4 regions of the Lysinibacillus sp. NPDC094177 genome follow, and region 1 is predicted to be linked to each of the others. Evidence: riboswitches for the same ligand, from Rfam matches in the RefSeq annotation. Region 1 holds a riboswitch; each other region holds the start of a gene.
What was found. Region 1 has a riboswitch for cobalamin ahead of ACQKNC_RS07585 (ABC transporter substrate-binding protein). Riboswitches for the same ligand answer to the same signal wherever they lie in the genome.

Region 1 (5,600 bases):
GTCAGTATGTTTAATGTGTGCGCGCCCCGTTAAGAGAGTGAAGCGAATATCTGTCACAGGAAAACCGGTTAACAGCCCATGATGATCGCGCTCGAATAAATGTTTTTCAATGAGTCGTTGATGCCCAACCGATAAATCATCCGCGTGACATGCATTGACAAATGTATTACCAGTACCGCGTGTATTTGGCTCCATTAATAAATGTACTTCTGCATAATGCTTTAATGGCTCAAAATGACCATAGCCTGTCACGGTTGTTGCAATCGTTTCCATATATAAAATCTGTGGTTCGCTAAATGAGATATCTAGCGAGAAGCGTTTGTTAAGCACGTCGATAAGAACCTCGAGTTGGATGACACCCATAATATGAACATGAATTTCTTGGAATTTTTCATGCCATAGTACACGTAATGATGGTTCTTCTGCTTCGAGTGTGCGGAAAATCTTTAATATTTCCTTTATATGCTGATCACCTTCATATTGTACTTTCGCCTGTAATGTTGGTACTAATTCATAGGGCTGTGGGATACCGGAATTACCAATGATATCTCCGATGTTAGCTTTACTAATCCCTTTAACTGCGAAAATTTCCCCAGCTTCGACCTCTTGAGCGCTTTCATAACGACTACCATTATATTGCCGTATTTCAGTCACTTTTTCTGTTACATCTCCAAATGAAAATTCATCACGCACATGTAACGTTCCTTGCAAGGCCTTTAAAAAAGTTAAACGTTGATGTCCATCATGACGAATTTTAAACACTTCACCTTGGAACGGGGCATCGTTATGAAAATGTGTCTTTGTAAGTAGGGGAAGCTGTGCTAGGAATTCCTTTATCCCAATATCTTTTAAGGCTGAGCCAGTAAAACACAAAAAGGCCATTTCCTGTTTAATCATCGTTTGTAAATGAGAAAGGCAGCTTGCGCTATCCAATGTCTCATTAAGAAAAGCATCTAGAAGCTGCTCATCACGTTCGGCAAGCCATTCCATCATCGAATAAGGAACATAGTCTGAACGGAGCGGTTCATTTACGAGTAGTACATCCTCAGAGCAATCCTTATGAAGCTGTGCCATAACGGCTTTAACATCTGCCCCTTCACGGTCAATTTTGTTGATAAAGAAAAAGGTCGGGACGTGATATTGGCGTAACAGTTGCCACACTGTTTCTGTATGACCTTGTACTCCTTCAACCGCACTAACAATAATAATGGCATAATCCATAACTCGAATGGCGCGCTCCATCTCTGGGGAGAAATCGGCGTGTCCTGGTGTATCGATTAACGTATATGTATCGTTTCCAATCGTCATGCGACCTTGCTCCGCAAAAATTGTAATGCCCCGCTGACGCTCTAATTCATGATTATCTAGAAATGTGTCCTGGTGATCTACTCGCCCGCGGGCTTGAATACTGTTTGTATGAAATAGTAACTGCTCAGAAAATGTTGTTTTTCCTGCGTCAACGTGAGCGAGTACTCCAATTGTTACATGCATAAAAAAATCCTCGTTTCTATTATTTCATCTATCAACATTGTAACAGAATTGGATTGAAAAATATTTCGTATAAAAATAGTTAGTATTTATGTCTGAATAGTGTTAATATATTTATGATAATAATTTTTTGATATTTTTATGAGATTGTGAATCTATTAATCTTGCAATATCATTTACAACAAAATAAAAACGACCTATTGGTGCAAATGATCTTTGTCATTTGCTTAAAAGGGAAATCGGTGCAAATCCGATGCTGTCCCGCAACTGTAATGGAGAGTCTATACGAAATGCCACTGTAGCTATGCTATGTGAAGGTGTATAGATGATGAACCTAAGCCAGGATACCTGCCAATTAGTTTTCTTTTACTTAAACCACGAGGATGGGGATAGTGAACAGGTTGAAGAACCTTTCTTTCACTATGCTAACCTCTTGGAAACAAGGGGTTTTTTTATGCCCTTTTCTAGAAAACTAACTTGGTAGCACAGAAGTCTAATGATTTCTTTCTATATATTTAACAACAAAGGAGAAGAGGACATGAAGAAATGGAAACACTTATGGCTTGTCTTTGCAATAGCATTGATCGCTGTACTAGGCGCGTGTAACTCAAAGGACAAACCAGAATCTGCTGCAATAGGTGAGAAGGTAGAGCCTTCACAAGCTGAAACGACAGAAGTAACAATTGAAAATAATGGAACAACACAAGTATATAAGGAAGCACCTAAAAAAGCGATTAGCTTAAATCAACACGTAACAGAAATTATGCTGGCTTTAGGTTTAGAAGATTCAATGGTAGGGACGGCATACTTAGATGATAAAATTTATGAGCCCCTGCAAGCTGCCTACGATAAAGTGCCTGTAATAGCTGAAAAGTATCCTTCTAAGGAGCAAGTAATTGATGCAGGTGCAGACTTTTTATACGGTGGTTGGAAAAGCGCCTTTGGAGAGAAAGGTGTTGGTACACAGGAAGAGCTTGAGGCATTAGGTATTCACAGTTATTTACATACATCCTCAAATATGACGAAACCAACTTTAGAAGATATTTTCACAGATATTCGAAATATCGCAAAAATTTTCGGCGTTGAGGATCGTGGAGAAGCATTAATTAAACAAATGACAAAGGATGTAGATGCTGTCCGTGCGAAATTACCGCAAAATGAAAAAGAACTACGAGTTTTAGTGTTTGACAGTGGTGATAAAGATGTCTTTACTGCTGGACAAAACTTCATGAATGAGCTTGTAACTATTGCTGGCGGTAAAAATATTTTTGGTGATGTGGAATCAGGATGGACTACGGTGTCAAAAGAGGATGTAGTAGAACGAAATCCAGAAGTTGTTGTTGTCGTTGATTATGGAGAAACAACGGCGGAAGAAAAAATAAATTTCTTGAAAAATGATCCAGCCTTAAAAGAAACGGAAGCAGTAAAAAATGAACGCTTTGTGATTTTACCGCTTTCTGCCGCGTCAGAAGGAGTTCGTGTTGCAGAAGCTATTCAAATTTTGGCGAAAGGCTTCTATCCGGATAACTTTGAAAACTAGAAAAAATATGGGGCTAGCGTTTTGCTAGCCCTCTTTTCATAAGGAGAATTATTTATGAATGCATTTCGTAAAAATATACCCGACAAAACATTTGCAAAACTAAACAATAATGGAGATTTTACCCGTCTTGCCGTAAGCCCAGGTATTATTAATAAGCATTATTCTCCGGCACAATTTCAAACAATTGCAAAGGTTGTAGGAGAAACTGGTGCAATCAAATACTCCGCATCTTACAGTATAATATTATCAATTCCAACAGTAGATGTAACAGATGCAACTAAAGAGCTACAAGACGCTGGTCTGTATGTGGCAAAGCAAGGGCCAAGTGTGGCTATGAAGGCTTGTGATTTTTGTGATGGTGATAAGATGGAGGCAGCCCCAATTACTGAACAGCTATATCATTCTTTAGAAGGGATAACTGTCCCAACAAGATTACGTTTAAACGTAAATGGTTGTGCCTCTGCCTGTTATATTGCGGTTTATGATGATATTGGGCTTGTCTACCAAAAGGATAGCTTTGATGTCTATTTAGGGGCAGTGCCAATGGGTCCAAATGCACAAGCCGGGACTCTGTTTGCAAAAAGAGTAGAAGTGGAGCATATTGAAGGTTTTTTAAAGCAAATCATTGAGCTCTATAAGGAACGTGCACGTCCGAATGAACCTTTTTATAAATTTTATCGCAGAACAAATTCTGCGGATTATTGGGAAATGTTAAAAAATAAGACCATCATAACGGGAGTGTGATTTCCGTACTGACTGAGTGCTTACCAGGGTGTGTCCGAAGAGCCGCTTCATCAGCATCTCGTTCTACCCGATAAAATGCTTATGTCGTTACTCAAATGCGTACACAACCACTTATCCCAAAATCAATCTTTGAAATAAATGATGTCCGTAGCTCTTGGTAATTATTGCGAAGCAGCTACGGTTTTTTAATTGTACTACATGCTATTGTAAAATCCTCTCTGGGATAAAAAAACAATTTCTCCTTTGAAAGCAGGAATAATACTTAGGGCGTCGAAATATTCTACTAAGTAATGAAATTTCGGCGCAAAGGGGATATAAAATATGACATCGAAACAAGGGATAAAACCAGAAGATCTATACCAATTAAAATCCGTGGCAGATCCACAAGTATCACCTGACGGAACAGAAGTTGTGTATGTAGAGACTCGTATTGATGAGAAGAAAAAGGACTACATGTCTAATTTATTTTACATAAACTTAAATGAAAAAAATCCTCAACAATGGACATTTGGTGAAGATAAAACGAATTCACCTGTATGGTCTCCAGATGGCAGTAAAATCGCATTTGTATCAACGAGACATGGCAAGCCACAAATTTTTGTGCTTTCAAAAGCAGGTGGGGAAGCGAAACAACTTACTAATTGTAAAAACGGTGCGACATCACCTGTATGGTCTCCATGTGGTAAAAATATAGCTTTCTCAATAAAGTTAGGAAAAAATGACAGCATTTATGATAAAGCTGAAAATGATAAGAAAGATGACAAAGAACTAAAACCACTTGAAGTAGAAAAGATGAAATATAAATCAGATGCTGCTGGGTTTGTTGATATGGAGCAATTTTCTCAAATTGCCATCGTCAACCTGGAATCTGGAGAATTAGAGCTAGTTACGGAAGGGAAACATAATTTACAGCTTGGTACATGGTCTCCAAACGGTAAATATCTTTCATACATTGCGGACTTAACGGAGGATCAAGACTTTTCATTCATATGTGATATCTACTTATTAGATTTAGAAACGAAACATGGTCGCAAGCTAACAGAAGGAACAGGGGTGTTTTACCAAACATCATGGTCACAGAATAGCCGCTACGTATCTTATGTTGGAAATGAAAGAGAATTTGAAAATGCCACACAAGCAAAGCTCTGGATATATGATTTGGAAAATAACAATACGACATGTGTAACGAGTGAATTTGACGCTCCTGTTGGTGATTTTGTTGTCGGTGATTTCCTTCAAGGTGTTGCTGCTCCGCGTGTCCAATGGTTGGAGGATAATAAAAGTTTTTACTTCCAAGTGACAGATCACGGAAATACAACTATTTATTTTGGCAATTTATCTGGCGAATTATATCCAGCTATTAATGATGATCAGTATGTCTATGGTTTTTCACTTGATCATAAAAATGATAGAGCGGTAGTCGCCATCAGCACTACTACAAATCCTGGCGATCTATTTTACGTAAATTTAAATACTGGTGAAAAGGAACAGCTTACAAATGTAAATGAAGAATTTTTAAAGTCGAGAGTATTATCTGTTCCTGAAGCAATTGAATATGTAGGGGCAGACGGGTGGAAAGTAAGCGGCTGGATGATGAAGCCTATTGGCTATGAAGAAGGGGAGAAATATCCACTTATTCTTGAAGTTCATGGTGGACCGCACGCTATGTATGCCAACTCCTATTTTAACGAATTCCAAATCCTTGCTGCTCAAGGTTATGCGGTTCTCTATACGAATCCTCGAGGAAGCCATGGATACGGTCAAAAATTTGTTGATGCGGTTCGTGGTGATTATGGTGGTAATGATTATAATGATCTAATGGCCGCTG
Region 2 (5,600 bases), on a different contig from region 1:
ACTGTGCACGCACAATTCATTCCTTTGAAAATCCGTGACATCCGCCGGAGGCATTATCTTCATTCAGCAGGTTTATCTGCTGAATGAAGATAATTTTTTATTGCCTGCACAGTTGTTTCAAAAACACCTTTACCGATAATTTTGCCTACATCAGTAATTGGGCCACCGTACAGCATTTCTTCCCCTTTTTGTGTTGCCGCAATCAATAAACTATCTGTAGCAGTACCTGTCGCAATCGTACCACTTAGCTCATCACGAATATTTTCTGATTGTAATGCCTTTGTTTTCGCCTCATTTGCTGTCATCATTGCTTGGAAAAAGGCTTCTTCAGATAAACAACCATTAATGATAACCCACGTATTTATAGTACCAATATATGGTTCATCCTGCCTTTCATGTGTACGAGACACATCAACAGCATTGCCAACTCCAGCCGTAACAGCAACAAGGATGCTGCCAAAGGAAGCTTTAAATTCATTAATAGCTACTAGGTTTGTTGGTACAGCTGTTAACATGACGACAGTACTTGTTGATGCAAAACGCTCCTTCAGTAAAAATTCATCGACTTCTCTCTTTACATCACTAATCACATAATCTATTGGTACAGAGCGATTTAACAGGCAATCATACCAACCGATACCCGGATTATGAACAGCTGAGGACACCGTTTTTAAAGGAAACTCTGATTGAAGCTGAATGTACTGATCTGTAACAGTGAAGTTTTCTTTTTTTATGACAGCACGTTGCTGATGTTCAGCTAAAGCTGGCATCATTGTAATTTGAGGCTTTGGAATTTCAGGATGTGCATAGGTTGCAACTCGCGCATGATAGACGTCTTCGATTTGCGAAGCGATTAATACTTCATGTGGCTCCCCAAATGCCCGCATCCGCCCTTCCTCCATAAGTAACAATTCATCACAATAGAGGGAAGCTAAATTCATATCATGTAGTACCATAATAACTGTCAAACCACATTCTATTGCTTCCTTTCGCACCATATCTAAAATTTGACGTTGATGAGCAATATCTAGATGGTTCGTTGGCTCATCTAATAGTAATATTTCCGCTGTTTGTGCTAGAGCTTGAGCTACAAAAACTCTTTGCTGTTCACCGCCCGATAAAAATTCCATCGATGTCTGTTCATAGCGTTTCACACCTGTTTGCATCATTGCATGTTGGACTGCCTGTTCATCACGATCAGTCCAGCTCGAAAAAAAGCCTTTTTGATGTGGATAACGTCCAAGAGATACCGCCTCTCGTACACTGTTTGAAAAGGCATTAGCATGTAATTGTGGCAGCACCGCCATTTTTTTTGCTAAAGCACGAGCATTGTAAGAGCTACTATTTTTACCATCTATTAATATAGTGCCTGCAGTTGCTGGTAGTATACCACTTATTACTTTTAACAGTGTAGATTTCCCACTACCATTCGGCCCTAAAATCCCTAGTATTTTTCCTTTATTAACAGAAAAACTTATATCCTGGACGATCGGTACATCTTCATAGCCACCAGAAAGATGTTCAACAACAATCATGCCCGTACCCCCTTGCCTCTACGTTGCTTATAAAAAATATAGGAAAAAACGGGCGCCCCAATAAATGCAGTAATTACACCAATCGGTAGCTCTCTTGGCATAATAATTGTTCGTGCTACTAAATCACAAATAATCAGTAATGTTGCACCATTTAAAAATGATAATGGCAATAAATGACGGTGATCTGAACCCCAAACCATTCTCGTCATATGAGGAACTACTAAACCAACAAAGCCAATCGTTCCAGAAACAGCTACCGCAGCTCCTGTCAACATTGATCCACCCACTAAAATAATATATTTACTGCGCTTAACATTGACACCTAAATACTTTGCGCGTTCTTCTCCATATAACAGAACGTTTAACTCGCGTCTTTGTGTCCAAAGCATAATTGAGCCAATTATCACAAACGGAATAATCATTTGAACAAAAGGCCAACCCCGCATCGATACTGAGCCGAGTAGCCATCCGATAACTTGCCGTAGCTCTTCACCAGATAATGCAATCATTAACGAAATCAAGGAACCTAAAAATGAACTAAATATAACCCCTGTTAATATAAGAGTTTCCATTTTTAGCGAGCGGTCTACTATTCTAGCAAAACCCATGACAGCTACCATCGTTAATATGGCACCTATCATACTAAAGGTCGGTAACGTAAAATGGCCGACTACAGGTATGGATATACTAAAGAAAATCGTCATAACTGCACCAACTGATGCACCAGAGGAAACACCTAACGTATAAGGATCAGCCAAAGGGTTTTTTAATAAACCTTGAAAAGCTGCCCCTGCAATAGCAAGTGATGCCCCTACAAGCCCTGCCAGCAAAACTCTAGGTAACCGAATCTTCCATAAAATATTGGCAGCTGTTTCATCAGCCGCCTTATTCCACAATACTTCTAGTGGAATATGAACCGAGCCTATCGCTACACCACACCAGATGCTAATGACTAGAAGCGTAATCGCTGTTATATAGGCTACAATTGATTTACTCATTTAAACGCCTCTGGGTAGACGGCCTTCGCTAATTCCTCAAGACCATCTGCTAATCGAGGACCTTGACGACTTGTCGTGTTTTCATCCACTTGTACAATAGCTTTATTTTTTACGGCCGTAATTGTCTCAAAGCCTGGACGTTTTGGAATTTTCGTTAAAATATCAGGTACATAATTATATGCCACTACAATGACATCTGGATTTTTCGCGATAATTTGTTCTGCATCAATTTTATACCAGCTATTTGAATCCGCTGCCACATTTTCGGCATGAATCATTTCTAGCATTTCATTCATAAATGTACCTTTACCAGCTGTATAAATTTCTGGCTCATCAGACGACTCTACAAAGACTTTCTTTGGTTCAACACCCTCAAGTTTTGTTTCAACTTCTTTAACTTTTGCCTTCATATTTGCGACAATTTTTTTAGCTTCTTCTAATTTTCCTGTTGCACGACCAAGCTGTTCAATCGTTGTGTATGTTTCATCAAAGTTTTTGGCATCCGCTACAACAAATACTTTCACACCTGCAGCCTCAAGCTGTTCAATTGCTCCTTTTGAATTCCCCATACCCGATGCATGTGCAAAAACGATATCTGGTGTTAAAGCAATAATTTGTTCGATATTATAATCCATACCGCCGACCTTTTCTTTTTTAGTTGCCTCTGAAGGATAATCGTCATTATCTGTTACACCAACTATTTCATTATTTAGGCCAAGGCTAAATAATATTTCTGTGTTACTCGGAATGAGAGAGACAATCTTTTCAGGAGGCGCCTCAAGCGTAATATCCTTACCAGTAGCATCCGTTATCTTCATTGGGAATGTTGCTTGATCTACTTTTGTTGTCTCTTGTTGCTCAGAAGATGACGGCTTTTCATTTGTCGCCTCTTTAGTATTACATGCAGCCAGCAAGCCAATAGCTAAAAATGCTGATAATCCTATTTTCCAAATTTTTTTCATGTGAATGAATCCCCCTTAGTCTATCTGTGCATATAGTTAATGACTTGTTTTCCTGATTTATCGATATACTTTAGTTTTTCTCGCCCAAGGTTGTGGGTTTATCACCCAACATTGTGAGATTATCATCCACTCTTTCAAATTTATCGACATTTATCTTACAAAACAAATACCCCTCATCATAAAAAATGAGGGGGTCAAATCTGCACAAAAATACATATACAAAATCCACCATCCTATCCTCGTAGGCTACAACGTGTTTTCTATAAAGGCAGGTCTCCTGGCTTGTGCTCCTTACGCTTTTTCAAGCCTTCCCGAAATTTTCAGTGGCGCAGATTGAAAAAACTCACACATACAGTGGCGGGACCGCATCGGAATTACACCGATTTCCCTTTTCACTTTACATAAGTAAAGAACCTTTATAATATTCAGTTGATTTCATTATACATGAAAATCAAAAAAGTCGCCCCCATTCGAGACGACCTCTAATCAATTAAACTATGTCTGAGAAATACTGTACGGTTTTCATTGGTGCACCCATTTCTCGCAATGCCCATGTGCTCTCTAAATAAATATCTGCTAGCTTCTCATATTTGCCGCCGAATCTTTGCGCCCATTCAACCGCTACAACACTTTCATATAAATGTGCCATTTTCTCTGCGACCTTTTTTGCCTCAAACGTTTTCGTCGCATCATCTAAACGGCTAAATGTTTGCAAAGTTGAATCTAGTTTAGATAATTGCTTCACTACATTTTCGACTAATGGACTGTCAGCTAGTTTTTCTAGACGTCCCTCCATGACACGAACAAACATTTCGTGCACATGAAACTTTTCAACTAAACGAATGAGCTCTAAAGCTAAAATATTCGCTGTCCCCTCCCACACAGTAAGTACCTGTGCATCTCTTAATAACCGAGGTGTAACAAAATCTTCAATATAGCCGTTTCCGCCATGTAATTCAATTGCTTCACTAGCATAATGTACAGCTTGCTCTGCCGTTTCTTTTTTCATGATCGCAATATACAAGCGATTTAAAATGATGTCCTCTTTATTCCCCTGTCCACTAGTTACCTTATCGTACAGCTGAATAAGATCAAAAACCGTAGCAACTTCCACATGAAGCTTGGCAGCGAATTTCCCTAGTGTATCCTGAATCATAGGGTATTGCGTTAAAGGCTTACCAAATGCATGACGATTTGTCACATAGTGCTTCGCCTCTAAATATCCGCGGCGCATAATGCCTATAGAAGCAACCGCATTGCAAATTCTTGATAAATTAAGCGCCTCCAGCATATAATAAATTCCTTTATTTGGATCACCCACAACGTAAGCTAGCGCACCATCAAATTCCACCTCACCTGAAGGTACTGCTTTAACACCCAGTTTATCCTTTAAACGTCGAATGCGAAGGTTATTAACAGTGCCATCTTCATTTCGCCATGGAACTGCAAATAATGTTAAGCCCTTTGAACCTGCCTGAGCTCCTTCCATGCGTGCCAATACCATGGCTACCCCACACATTCCTGCGTTAGACGCGAAATATTTCTCACCATATAAACGATACTGATCGCCGTCCTGTCTTGCCTCTACAACATTCGCACCAACATCTGAGCCACCTTGACGCTCCGTTAAAAAAGTAGCCCCCTCATATAGCTCTGTCTCTCCTGTTGCACAAACATGTGGTAAAAAGCGCTCCTTCACCTCATCACTTGCATAATGATCAAGTAAAAAAGCCGTTGCCATTGTTAAAGTAACAGGACAGTAAAAGCCTGGCTCCGTATGTGATAATAAATAACCTTGAGCAAAGCTATAAACATAGTTGCCCTTCCTACCTAATTGCGGAATATCCTTATGCACATAGCCAACAATGCCGGTATTATACGTCTCTTCAATTGTTCTTTTATAGCCATCATTGACCCAAACCTCTGACACTTCTTCACCATAAGCATTATACCTTTGTAATCGAGGTTCACCCTCTCTATCCGTATGTTTGGCTCTCATATCAATCTCTCCTGCACAAAGCTCACCGAAATCTGTTAGCTCACGTGTTGCATATTCCACAAACTCTTTATCTAGCATCATTTCTAAAACTTTATGAAGTGTATCA
Region 3 (5,600 bases), on a different contig from region 1:
TTTAATGAGCCAGTATCCTTATCGCCACCATCGACTATTGATTGCAATGTATCATACGGCTGACCCGAAATATAAAGTAATTCATCACCAGGACGTAGTACTCCGAATAAGCTAAGTGTGATTGCATGTGTACCAGAAATAATTTGTGGACGTACAATGGCAGCCTCCGCTCCAAAGACCTCTGCATAAACACGTTCTAGATTATCACGCCCCTCATCATCATAGCCATAACCATTAGACGGGTGCAGATGATAATCACTTACTTGGTGCTTTCGAAACGCAGCAAGCACTTTTTGTTGATTGAAGAACGCCATGTCTTCTACCTTCGCATGAAAAGGGCGTACCTTCTCTTCTATTTTAGCAGCTAATGCTATTGTTTCTTCAGTTAAATTGGTTGTAAAAGTCATTATATTCTTCTCCATTTCACATTTGTTCAAATCTTATCTTAACAATTTGTGAGCTTACCTGCAAAACTTGCTATTGTTTCTAATTACATTATGCGCTAAGCTAAATTGCGGACTAAATCTAGTATGTCCTACTATAATAGAATACTTAGTATCTGATACTTCGGTCGATGCTTTTCTTTGCAAAACTTTTAGATACAAAAAGGTAACTTTAAAGTTTTCAAGTTTGTAATCTACTACAACATGAAATGATTTAATCACATAAGGGGTGAAAGGGTTGGCTTGGGAGGTTTTTAGTATCATCGGAACAATTGCCTTCGCTATTTCCGGGGCAATAATTGCAATGGAGGAAGAATACGATTTATTCGGTGTATATATACTCGGTATTGTAACTGCTTTCGGTGGTGGAGCTATACGAAACTTACTAATAGGTTTACCTGTAACAACACTGTGGGGGCAAGATATGATGTTCCAAATTGCTATTGCAGCAATTACAATTTTTTTCATATTTCCACATCGACTCATTCAGCATTGGCATCGCTGGGGCAATTTCACTGATGCTATTGGATTATCAGCATTCGCTATTCAGGGTGCCCTCTATGCTGTGAAGCTCGATATGCCTATTAGTGCGGTTATTGTTGCTGCTGTCTTAACAGGGTCAGGTGGTGGAATTGTTCGCGATTTATTAGCTAGACGACAACCATTAGTCCTCCGTGATGAAGTCTATGGTGTTTGGGCAGCATTAGCCGGGCTTATCGTTGGACTTCAACTATTTTCAGGGGATATCTTTTTATACGTATTATTTGGTGCGATCACAGTACTAAGAATACTTTCATATACGAAGAGATGGCGATTACCGTTGCGGAAGTTACATCGAGCATAGTCTTGTTTCCTTACATCGCTGCATAATAACAAGCCCAAATATCAATTATTTGGGCTTGTTTTGTTGTTTTGATTATTTATATTTAATTCCTTATTCATCACAACAGCGTGCAACCTTAAGCACCTAAGAATATGTGAAAATTACTTTTCTAACAGCAACATAGATTCTTCTAATGTAGCCATATTTTTCATCATGGAGCATGCTGCGTCTAAAATAGGAAATGCTAAAGCGGCACCAGAGCCCTCTCCCAATCGCATATTCATATGCAGCATTGGTTCTATCCCAAGCATTTCGGCTGCAATTTTTGCACCTGGTTCTTCAGAGGCATGAGAAGGAATGATATAGTCTTTTACTTTTGGTTCGAGTTCATATGCAATAAGGGCAGCGATGGTAGAAATAAAGCCATCAATAACAACAGGTTTGCGATGTGCGGCAGCAGCAAGTATCACTCCAGCCATAGCACCTATTTCTAACCCACCAACTTTCGCAAGAATATCAATAGCATCATGACGATTTGGTTTGTTTAATGTAATAGCATTGTGAATGACATCTACTTTATGTTCTATCCCTCCTGGTCCAACTCCTGCGCCGAAGCCAGTCACTTCATTCGGATGACACTCGCGTAGAACCGATAATATTGCAGCACTCGGTGTTGTATTACCAATGCCCATTTCACCTGTCCCGAGTACATTTATCCCATTTTTAATTTCTTCCGTAGCTACTTCAATTCCTACTTCAATAGATTGAATGGCTTCTTCCCTTAACATAGCAGGACCTTTTGCCATATTGTCCGTGCCATATTTAATTTTTTTTAAGATAACACCGGCATCATGTGGAATATCCTCTTTTACACCAACGTCTACTGTGACAATTTTTGCATCTGTGATTTTTGCGATAGCACAAACGCCAGTTCCTCCTCTAGGAAAATTTAATGTTTGAAAGACCGTCACATTTTGTGGATTTGATGTTACCCCTTCATCACAAACACCATGATCCGCGGCACAGACAATAATCGCTTTATTATCAATCGCAGGAAATAGTTCGCCTGTAATTCCTGATAGTTGCACAGCAAGGGTCTCCAGTTTCCCCAAGCTGCTAGGAGGCTTGCAAAGTCCATCTATACGTTCTCTTGCCTTCTCCATCATTTTGTTGTCAGCACTTTGAATGTTTTGAATCGTCTGTTGTAATAATTGCATGAAAATTTCCCCTTTCTTTTTTGCCCCTTGTTACTCGAAGAATGCTTTAGAGAAAAAAATAAAAAGCCTGTAGTTTATTCCATAACAAATAAACTACAGACTTTTCCATCGTCTATATAATCGAAGCAGCTAGGCAGGTCTCCTGGCTCAATTTCAACATTTCATAGAACCTTCCCAGAACGATGCTAGTGGCATTCTCTATGAAACTCCCTTTTACAGTGGTGGGACCGCTAAAGCTTTTCACTTTATTCCCTATTCTCCCGCAATGGGCACCTAATGCTTTTATGCAATTATTTTAAATTTACTTTATTATTTTTTTAGTGTCAATATTATATAATTATAGTGTCTGCAAATTTACCCAAGTTCAATACCACATTAATATTAAATTCAGTAGTTATGTAGTTTAAATAATCAAGAAGTTGATACAAAAAAAGATTTACTTTCTTTCACTTGATTTTTATCAACTTCAAAAATTTTATCAGCTTCATTTATTAAAACTGGGTTATGTGTAACTAATATAACAGTCTTCTGCTTTTCCTTATTTAAATATTTTAGTAATACTTCAATGTTTTCTTGATTTTCTTTATCGAGTGCAGCAGTGATCTCGTCGAATAAATAAATATCAGCATCTCTTAGAAGAGATCTCGCTATAGAAAGTCTTTGTTGTTGTCCAGTCGATAGTTCAAGCCCATTGTACCCTATTACAGTTTCAAAATTATCTTCTAATGTTTCTATAAATGAATAAATATTAACCATTTCACAAATTCTAATTAATTCATCATCAGTTGCATTTGGTTTTCCTACTAACAAATTTTCTTTAATAGTCCCCGTCATGATAAAATGTTCTTGTGATACTAGACAGACCTTTTTTTTATAAATATCATTAGGAATGTGTCTAATATTCGTATCAGATATGAATATGTCTCCCTGATAGCCAACGTATAAACCGGATAGTATGTTTAACAACGTTGTTTTTCCTGATCCACTTGTCCCTTTAATAAGTACTATTTTCCTCAAAGGTATTCGAAGATTGACGTTTTCTAGGACCGAAGAAGATGTTTCGGAATGTGAAAAGCTGACATCTCTAAATATAATTTCACCTTGTTTCGAAAAATATATCGGTTCTAGATTGATAGATACTTCCGAATTCCCTATGTTTTCTTTAGGATCTTCTAATAAATTTTTCACTCTATTTACGGACACGATTGCTTCTTGGAAAAATGTATTTAATTGCGAAAACCTTAGAAATGATTGACTGAAATTATTCGCATAAGTCGTGAATGCTATTAAAATCCCAATAGTTAGACTTCCTGTATAAATAAAATATATTCCTAAAATAAGAATTACCAAATAACTAGTATAATTTATTAATTCTATAATTGATCCAGACTTAATACTTAAGCGCATTTTTTCAAGAGAATTTTTATATAATATGGTATTCTTCTGTTGATATTTATTTATTCCTTCTATCTCAATATTAAATAATTTATATAATTTAAAAGACGATAAAAGTTCCCCTAAATAGGTTAAATAATGATCTAAATCTTTCTTTATGTGAGTATCCTTCATCCTTATCCTTTTTCCAAAATATTTAAAAATGATGATCGCTAAAGGACATGATAGGAATAAAATAGATGCTAAAATTATATTAATATTTATCAATATAACAATTACTATTATTATGCTAATAAAATCTATTATTATGCTTAAAAACTCAGATACCACTTCTGAAAATGCTTTCGTATCATTTTCTATTTTATTCATTAATTCGCCTTTAGCTTTCAATTGATACTCATCCATGTCCATTTTCATTATTCGTTTAATCATTTTTAATTTGATATCCATTTGTATATAGCATGCAAATTTCGCCAAGTAATACTTTTGGATTATTTTAAAAAAAAGATTAACAAGAAAAAGTATAGCCATAAAGATAATCATGTTTGATGCACTATTAAGATCCTTTACTGTTATAAAATCAATAAATTTACCGAATAATAGAGGATGAACTATACCTAATATCATTGAAATGCCCATTAAAATATTTACTAGAAATAATTTTGTTTTATATATACTTGTATACCTAAATACTTCTACTAATATTCTCATGAGTAAATGTTCGGTCCCCCTATGCAAAGCTACTATTAATTTGCTTTTAACTTTACGATATACTGATATGCATTTTTCGGATTCTCATTCAAAACATTTAGGAAATTTTCAACATATAACTCAGTAGTATTAAATTCAAGACTTTCCATTGACTCTTTTTTAACGTTACTAAAGAGTGTACGGTTGTTAGTTAGTATAACCTTTTGTTCAATGGTTTTTTTCAAAATCTCATAGCAATTTGTTTGTTCTTCTGTTTTCCATGTCTCACTCATTAATGTATTAATCAAATCCTCAGTAATATTATAGCCATAATTAAATTCAAAAAATTTATTCGAATAAGGACTTATCTCAACAGTATCTCTCGACCTGCTAATAATATTTTCTATCCTATCACTTCTTGGGATACTATAAACTCTAGTAACTTTTAGTGTGTGATACGTCGTTCCCACACCAAATCCCCTCATTTCTTGTGTAATATCTTTATATACTAAAGCATAATTGTTTGCTTTCTCTCGGCTAACTCCTTTGTACTCTACAGTAAATTCTTCAAACGTGTAACTTTGATAAGGCCTGATTAAAAGCTCTTTCTCTTTATATCCATCATATAAATGTAAACTAATTAAAATTAATAACATGATACTTGTAAAACAGCCAGCGACCCACTTTTCTTTCCGGACGCTCGTTCTTTTACTAAACAAAATAGCTGCAGCTATAGAACCTAAACATATCGTTAAAACACCCATTAGATTTAAAAAATGAATATAATCTGGATACATAAAGTTAAGTGTAGGAGCTATATATTGAATTATTTCTAATCTATAACCATGCATTAACATTAATAAAAAATAGATGATGACAATCATAATAATTGAAACTGATTGATTTGAAAAAATTGCTGAAAATAAAAATGGTATTGATATAGTGAAAAGTTGAAAAACAAAAACTATAAGCAAAATTTTATAAATAGGAGTCTCTGCATAAACATATTTCTCAAAACCAACTAATAACATA
Region 4 (5,600 bases), on a different contig from region 1:
AAGCGGCAAAGATGATGAAGAGAGCAAAGAACATTCAATCAAGGCAACAAAAAGCTATTGAGGAAAAGTCAAAACTGCTAAAAAATGTGGAAAAAACGGAGTCATTAAAATTAAAACCATTGGAATATCAGTCAAACGAATTAATTGTTTTGGCGGATGTGTCTGTTAAGTATGATGACCAAATAGTGAATAAGCCAATTAGCTTTATAGTTGAACAAGGTGACCGAATTGTACTTGATGGAAAGAATGGGAGCGGAAAAAGTAGTATCCTAAAACTAATTTTAGGAAATCTGATCCAGCATACAGGCACGCTGAATGTAGGTTCTGGCCTCATTATTTCCTATGTCCAACAAGATACTTCTCATTTGAAGGGACTATTATCGGACTTTATCGAAGAGCATGAGATCGATGAAACGTTATTTAAATCCATCCTACGTAAGATGGATTTTGAGCGAATTCAATTTGAGAAAGATATAGCTCATTATTCCGGCGGACAAAAGAAAAAATTGCTTATAGCCAAAAGTTTATGTGAAAAAGCTCATTTATATATTTGGGACGAACCGTTAAATTTCGTTGATATTTATTCGCGCATGCAGATTGAAGAGCTTATTCAAAAATTTAATCCCACAATGGTTTTTGTTGAGCATGATCAGGCATTTCAACAAACAGTTGCAACAAAAACTATATCTCTGTAGTTAAATATGAAGAACTGAAGGTATAATTAGTAAATTTGCTCATTAAACTATTTGATGCTTTAGTTGAAGAACGTTGCTAAAATAATCAAACCTTTTATGGAGACCTAAAATAAATATCTGCTAGAGAAGAATCCATTTTGATTAATCTTTTTTCAAAATGGATTCTTTTATTTTTCGTATAAAATGGGTTTAGTGATGTATTTTTAATCAACTTTAAAGCATACTAGAAGTCATCATGACCATACTCATTGCAACGATAATAGAAATAATTAGAATGATCGACAAAAGCTTTGTGAGGGCATAAATCAAACTGTTAAAAACAACACTAATGGACGAAGTTAGTACCGTTACACATTTTACTTACACCAACCAGTATTGCGGCAATAGTTTGCTTTGCGAAAACATGAAATCATAATGGAAAGATGTTTTTTTATGGACTAAATAGGAGTGAACTAGATGACATCACATTCAATCTCGTATTATGAGAATCAGTTAAGACAGCAAATTATGAACAACCTATATAATGAAAATTTTATTTCATTGCAGAATTATGTAAAAGAGTTAATTCAAGAAAATACGGATAATAATAAGAATATTACTTATGCCTATTTGAATATAAAACGTGAGCTGGTAGGGTCAATAAGTAATAATGATGATCAGACTTTATAAAGTGATTATAGATGCAAAAAATATAAAAGAAGTGAACATTTAAATGGAATGCAAAATGAAACAACTTGGCATTTGACTATAGAATGACATTGCTTAATAAAGTAAAGAAAATGCCTGGATTAGAAATGTTTTTTCTAATATGTTACAAATGGAAAATTGAATAATTAGAGGATCCAGAAGTTCATAGTTTCTTTTGTAATTCAATAAATGGTAAAGTAAAAGGAGTCTATGATAGTTTTAGAGATTATAATAGAGATAATAATCTTTTAAAATTGCTATTAATTATATAAACTATTATCAAAATATAATCCTTAGTTTAAAGTAAATTCAGCTCTGAATTTTTTAAGGAATTATTTTATTTGTAGGAATGGAATAATTGTACGGTAGATTTCATTTAAAAATTGAAGTGGTAAAACAGTCTATTATTCTTTGGAATATGGACTGTTTTAATGTAAGGAGTTCAAATAATAACTTTGTATCTACGATTGATCTAATTGTTGATTACGACTTAATAGATGGAACTTTAAGGTTTTATTAGACTGTTACAATACATTTGATTCACCTCAGAAATTAATTTTTACATAAGTGTTACATTAAATTAGAGTTCTTAATTAGATGGAATGAGATAATCCTGATTGATAAACAAGATACTGCATTTAGGTAAATGTAAAATAGCGAATATATTTAACTTCATATTTTTTAGAAATTTTTTAAATAAGTCGTCTATTGCAGCTAATTATTTGTTAAGATCATATTTTGAGAGTGTGAAAGAAAATATTGAATAATCTCATATTAAAGAAGTTTCTAATCTAGATTTACTTTTTATTTGAAGGATGGTACACTTAGTTCTATTGAACAACAATATATTGTGTTCGTTTTATAAAGGTACTACTATATGTAGTTTAATAGAGAAGTTCGGTGCAATACCGACGCTGTCCCCGCAACTGTGAAGCTGACGATGATATTAGCCACTGTGCATTCGCATGGGAAGGAAATCAGAGAATGAAGCAAAGCCAGGAGACCTGCCTATATAAAACAAATTGATCATTTCTTCGGGGATTAAGAGATGGGAACGTATGTGTTTTTTTTGTATTTTAACGTTTCCATTTAGGCTATCTCTCTCGAAGGGATAGCTTTTTTATTTTATGAAAAGAGGGATATATATGAAACTTTATACGAAAACAATCTGTCCAAAATGCCTTTGGGTAAAATCTGAATTACAACGTGTAGGACTTGAAGCAGAAATTGTAAACATTGATCACGATGAACAAGCTAAGCAAACAATTATTGACGCAGGTTTTTTAAGTGTGCCTGTTTTAGAAATTAATGAAACATTTATAGGAGATGTTAAGGAGATTGTTTCTCATATAGAGATGATTGCAATATGATTGTTTATGCTAGTCGTACAGGCAATGTCCGGAATGTTGTTTCTAAATTAACAGCGGAATCTATTGAACTCTCTGATGGGTTAGTGTTGAATGAGCCCTACCTTTTAATCACCTACACAGATGGATTAGGTGATGTCCCTTCAAAAGTGTCATGTTTTTTAGAAAACAACAGGAAATTTTGTAAGGGTGTAGTTGCCAGTGGCAATAGTAATTTCGGGCATAATGTTTTTGGCGCTGCCGGTGAGAAAATTGCTGCTACTTATCATGTGCCCTTAGTGCGGAAACTAGATTTAAGAGGAAATCAAGCAGATTATGAAGCAATACAAACGTTTTATGAAACGAGGGTAATGGGATGAAAACATATTTAAAGCTTAATAATGACGTACTGAATCGTTATAGTACAACTGGTCTACTAGAGTTAGAAAAGGATCGTGAAGCAACGCGCCGCTATTTTTTAGAATATGTTAACGTGCGTTTACGTTACTTTATTGATATCGAGGAAAAAATCCGCTATTTAGTCGATGAGGGCTACTATGAGAAAGCATTTATCGATATGTACGAGATGGAATTTATTAAAAAGCTGTACAAGAAAGCATATGATTATAATTTCCGTTTTCCATCTTTTATGAGTGCGAGCAAGTTTTACGATAGCTATGCAATGAAAAGTCGTGATGGGGAAGAAATTTTAGAAAAATATGAGGATCGTATTGTCATTATTGCTTTATATTTAGCACAAGGGGATACCGTTCTAGCAGAGCGTTCTATCGAAGCGATGATGGAAGCGTATCAGCCTGCAACACCAACAGCATTGAATAGTGGAAAGAAAGCCCGTGGCGAATTAGTAAGCTGCTTTAAATTATCAATGGATGACTCCATGAATAGTATTGCCGAAAATATTGGTTATTGTTTGGAGCTATCACGTCTTGGTGGTGGAGTTGGGGTAAACTTAACGGATTTACGCCCTTTAGGTGATCCAATTAAAGAGATATTAAATCGTGCAAGTGGTGTAATCCCAGTAGCGAAGCTGTTGGAAAACTCTTTCAGTTATTCAAATCAACTAGGACAACGAAATGGCTCGGGCGTTGTCTACTTAAATATTTTCCATGCAGACATAGAAAATTTCATTTCATCAAAAAAACCAAATGCTGATGATAAAATTCGCCTCGCAACACTGTCAACAGGAATTATTATACCAAGTATTTTCTTCGATCTTATGAAACGTGATAAAGATATTGTATTGTTTAGTCCATACGATATTTTTAAAGAATATGGCAGACGTATGTCTGAAATTTCAATATCAGATATGTACTATGAACTTCTAGATAATCCGAATATCCGTAAAATTAAACGTTTGAATGCACGTAAACTCTATACAGAGGTTAAAAAAGCGCAATTTGAATCGGGCTATCCGTTTGAAATTTTTGATGATAATGTCAATAAAGTGCATCCGCTCAAAAATATCGGTCGTGTAAAAATGTCAAATTTATGTACAGAAATCTTGCAAGTTCAAGAAACAAGTATCATTACTAACCAAGATGAACCGAATGAATATGGGTTAGATGTATCGTGTAACTTAGGGTCAATTGATATCCATGCAGCAAGTAAAGTAAACGATTTCGAAACATTAATCGATACAGCCATGCACTTATTAACAAATGTGTCGCAAATGACGCACATTAAGAATGTACCATCTGTTGCAAAAGCAAATAAATTAATGCATTCAGTAGGGCTTGGTTGCATGAATCTTCATGGTCATCTTGTTACTGAGGGAATCATGTACGGCTCAAAGGAATCTATTGATTTTATGGATCGCTTTATGGAAGCGATGAACTTTTATTCACTCAAATCATCAATGGAGATGGCTAAAGCAAAAGCTGAAACTTTCTATCGATTTGAGGAAAGTGATTACGCTTCAGGTAGCTATTTTGATCAATATGTAAATAAAAGTGAAGAGGAACTATCGCCTGTTGTGTTAAAAGCACTTGGAAATATTCCACTCATTACTAAAAAGATGTGGGAAGTTTTAAAGCAAGATGTTATGCAATATGGTTTATTCCATTCATATCGTTTGGCTATTGCACCAACTGGTAGTATTTCTTATATTCGTAGTTGTACGGCTTCTATATCTCCATGTACAGAGCGAGTAGAGGTTCGTGATTATGCAGATAGTAGAACAATTTATCCAATGCCTCATTTAACAAATGAGAACAGTCATTTATATGCTGAGGCATACGATATTGATCCTTATGACTTAATTGATTTATACGCAGCTTCTCAAAAACACGTTGACCAAGGTATTTCGATGACGCTTTATGTGACTGACAATTGGACAACAGAACAATTGGCTAAAGTATACATTTATGCATGGGTAAAGGGGATTAAGTCCGTTTACTATGTTCGTCAAAGATTACAAAGCTTAGAGGAGTGTGTAGCATGTCAAATATAATTTATGAGGCTGTCAATTGGAATAAGGCAACGAGTGAACTTGCACAAATATTTTGGGATCAACAATGGAAGCAAATTTGGTTTCCTGAAGAAATTGCAGTAAGTAAAGATATCAAACAGTGGAAAAGTTTTGAACATCAAGATACGTATAAAAAAGTATTTGCAGGATTAACCTTACTTGATACCGTTCAGACAAATATAGGGATGAATCGTGTTGCTGCTTATACAAATGATTTACAAGAGAAGGCTGTACTAACCGTTTTTGATGCATTTGAGGCGATACATGCCAAATCCTATTCTTATATATTCACTACCCTATGTACAAACGAAGAAATAGATGAGCTATTTGAATGGGTAAAGAAAAATGAATTTCTACAATATAAGGCAAATAAAATTGCGGATA

Region 2: it holds a riboswitch for cobalamin, as region 1 does, so the genes downstream of both, ACQKNC_RS17225 (ABC transporter substrate-binding protein) here and ACQKNC_RS07585 (ABC transporter substrate-binding protein) in region 1, are expected to answer to the same signal.
Region 3: it holds a riboswitch for cobalamin, as region 1 does, so the genes downstream of both, cobT (nicotinate-nucleotide--dimethylbenzimidazole phosphoribosyltransferase) here and ACQKNC_RS07585 (ABC transporter substrate-binding protein) in region 1, are expected to answer to the same signal.
Region 4: it holds a riboswitch for cobalamin, as region 1 does, so the genes downstream of both, ACQKNC_RS13650 (glutaredoxin family protein) here and ACQKNC_RS07585 (ABC transporter substrate-binding protein) in region 1, are expected to answer to the same signal.

The regions. Positions count from the first base shown of each region.
Region 1 is NZ_JBNNTW010000003.1:300,226-305,825, forward strand. It holds gene ACQKNC_RS07580 (GTP-binding protein) at 1-1,491, opposite strand, end outside; cobalamin riboswitch at 1,673-1,858, shown strand; gene ACQKNC_RS07585 (ABC transporter substrate-binding protein) at 2,027-3,028, shown strand; gene ACQKNC_RS07590 (precorrin-3B methylase) at 3,083-3,772, shown strand; gene ACQKNC_RS07595 (S9 family peptidase) at 4,094-5,600, shown strand, end outside.
Region 2 is NZ_JBNNTW010000011.1:89,403-95,002, reverse strand. It holds gene ACQKNC_RS17235 (adenosylcobinamide amidohydrolase) at 60-1,535, opposite strand; gene ACQKNC_RS17230 (FecCD family ABC transporter permease) at 1,532-2,533, opposite strand; gene ACQKNC_RS17225 (ABC transporter substrate-binding protein) at 2,530-3,495, opposite strand; cobalamin riboswitch at 3,746-3,928, opposite strand; gene ACQKNC_RS17220 (acyl-CoA dehydrogenase family protein) at 3,986-5,600, opposite strand, start outside.
Region 3 is NZ_JBNNTW010000002.1:482,492-488,091, reverse strand. It holds gene ACQKNC_RS05835 (aminotransferase class I/II-fold pyridoxal phosphate-dependent enzyme) at 1-407, opposite strand, end outside; gene ACQKNC_RS05830 (trimeric intracellular cation channel family protein) at 682-1,287, shown strand; gene cobT (nicotinate-nucleotide--dimethylbenzimidazole phosphoribosyltransferase) at 1,428-2,483, opposite strand; cobalamin riboswitch at 2,599-2,775, opposite strand; gene ACQKNC_RS05820 (ABC transporter ATP-binding protein) at 2,895-4,589, opposite strand; gene ACQKNC_RS05815 (hypothetical protein) at 4,625-5,600, opposite strand, start outside.
Region 4 is NZ_JBNNTW010000007.1:153,755-159,354, forward strand. It holds gene ACQKNC_RS13640 (Lsa family ABC-F type ribosomal protection protein) at 1-695, shown strand, start outside; gene ACQKNC_RS13645 (hypothetical protein) at 1,152-1,364, shown strand; cobalamin riboswitch at 2,231-2,408, shown strand; gene ACQKNC_RS13650 (glutaredoxin family protein) at 2,528-2,752, shown strand; gene nrdI (class Ib ribonucleoside-diphosphate reductase assembly flavoprotein NrdI) at 2,749-3,108, shown strand; gene nrdE (class 1b ribonucleoside-diphosphate reductase subunit alpha) at 3,105-5,198, shown strand; gene nrdF (class 1b ribonucleoside-diphosphate reductase subunit beta) at 5,186-5,600, shown strand, end outside.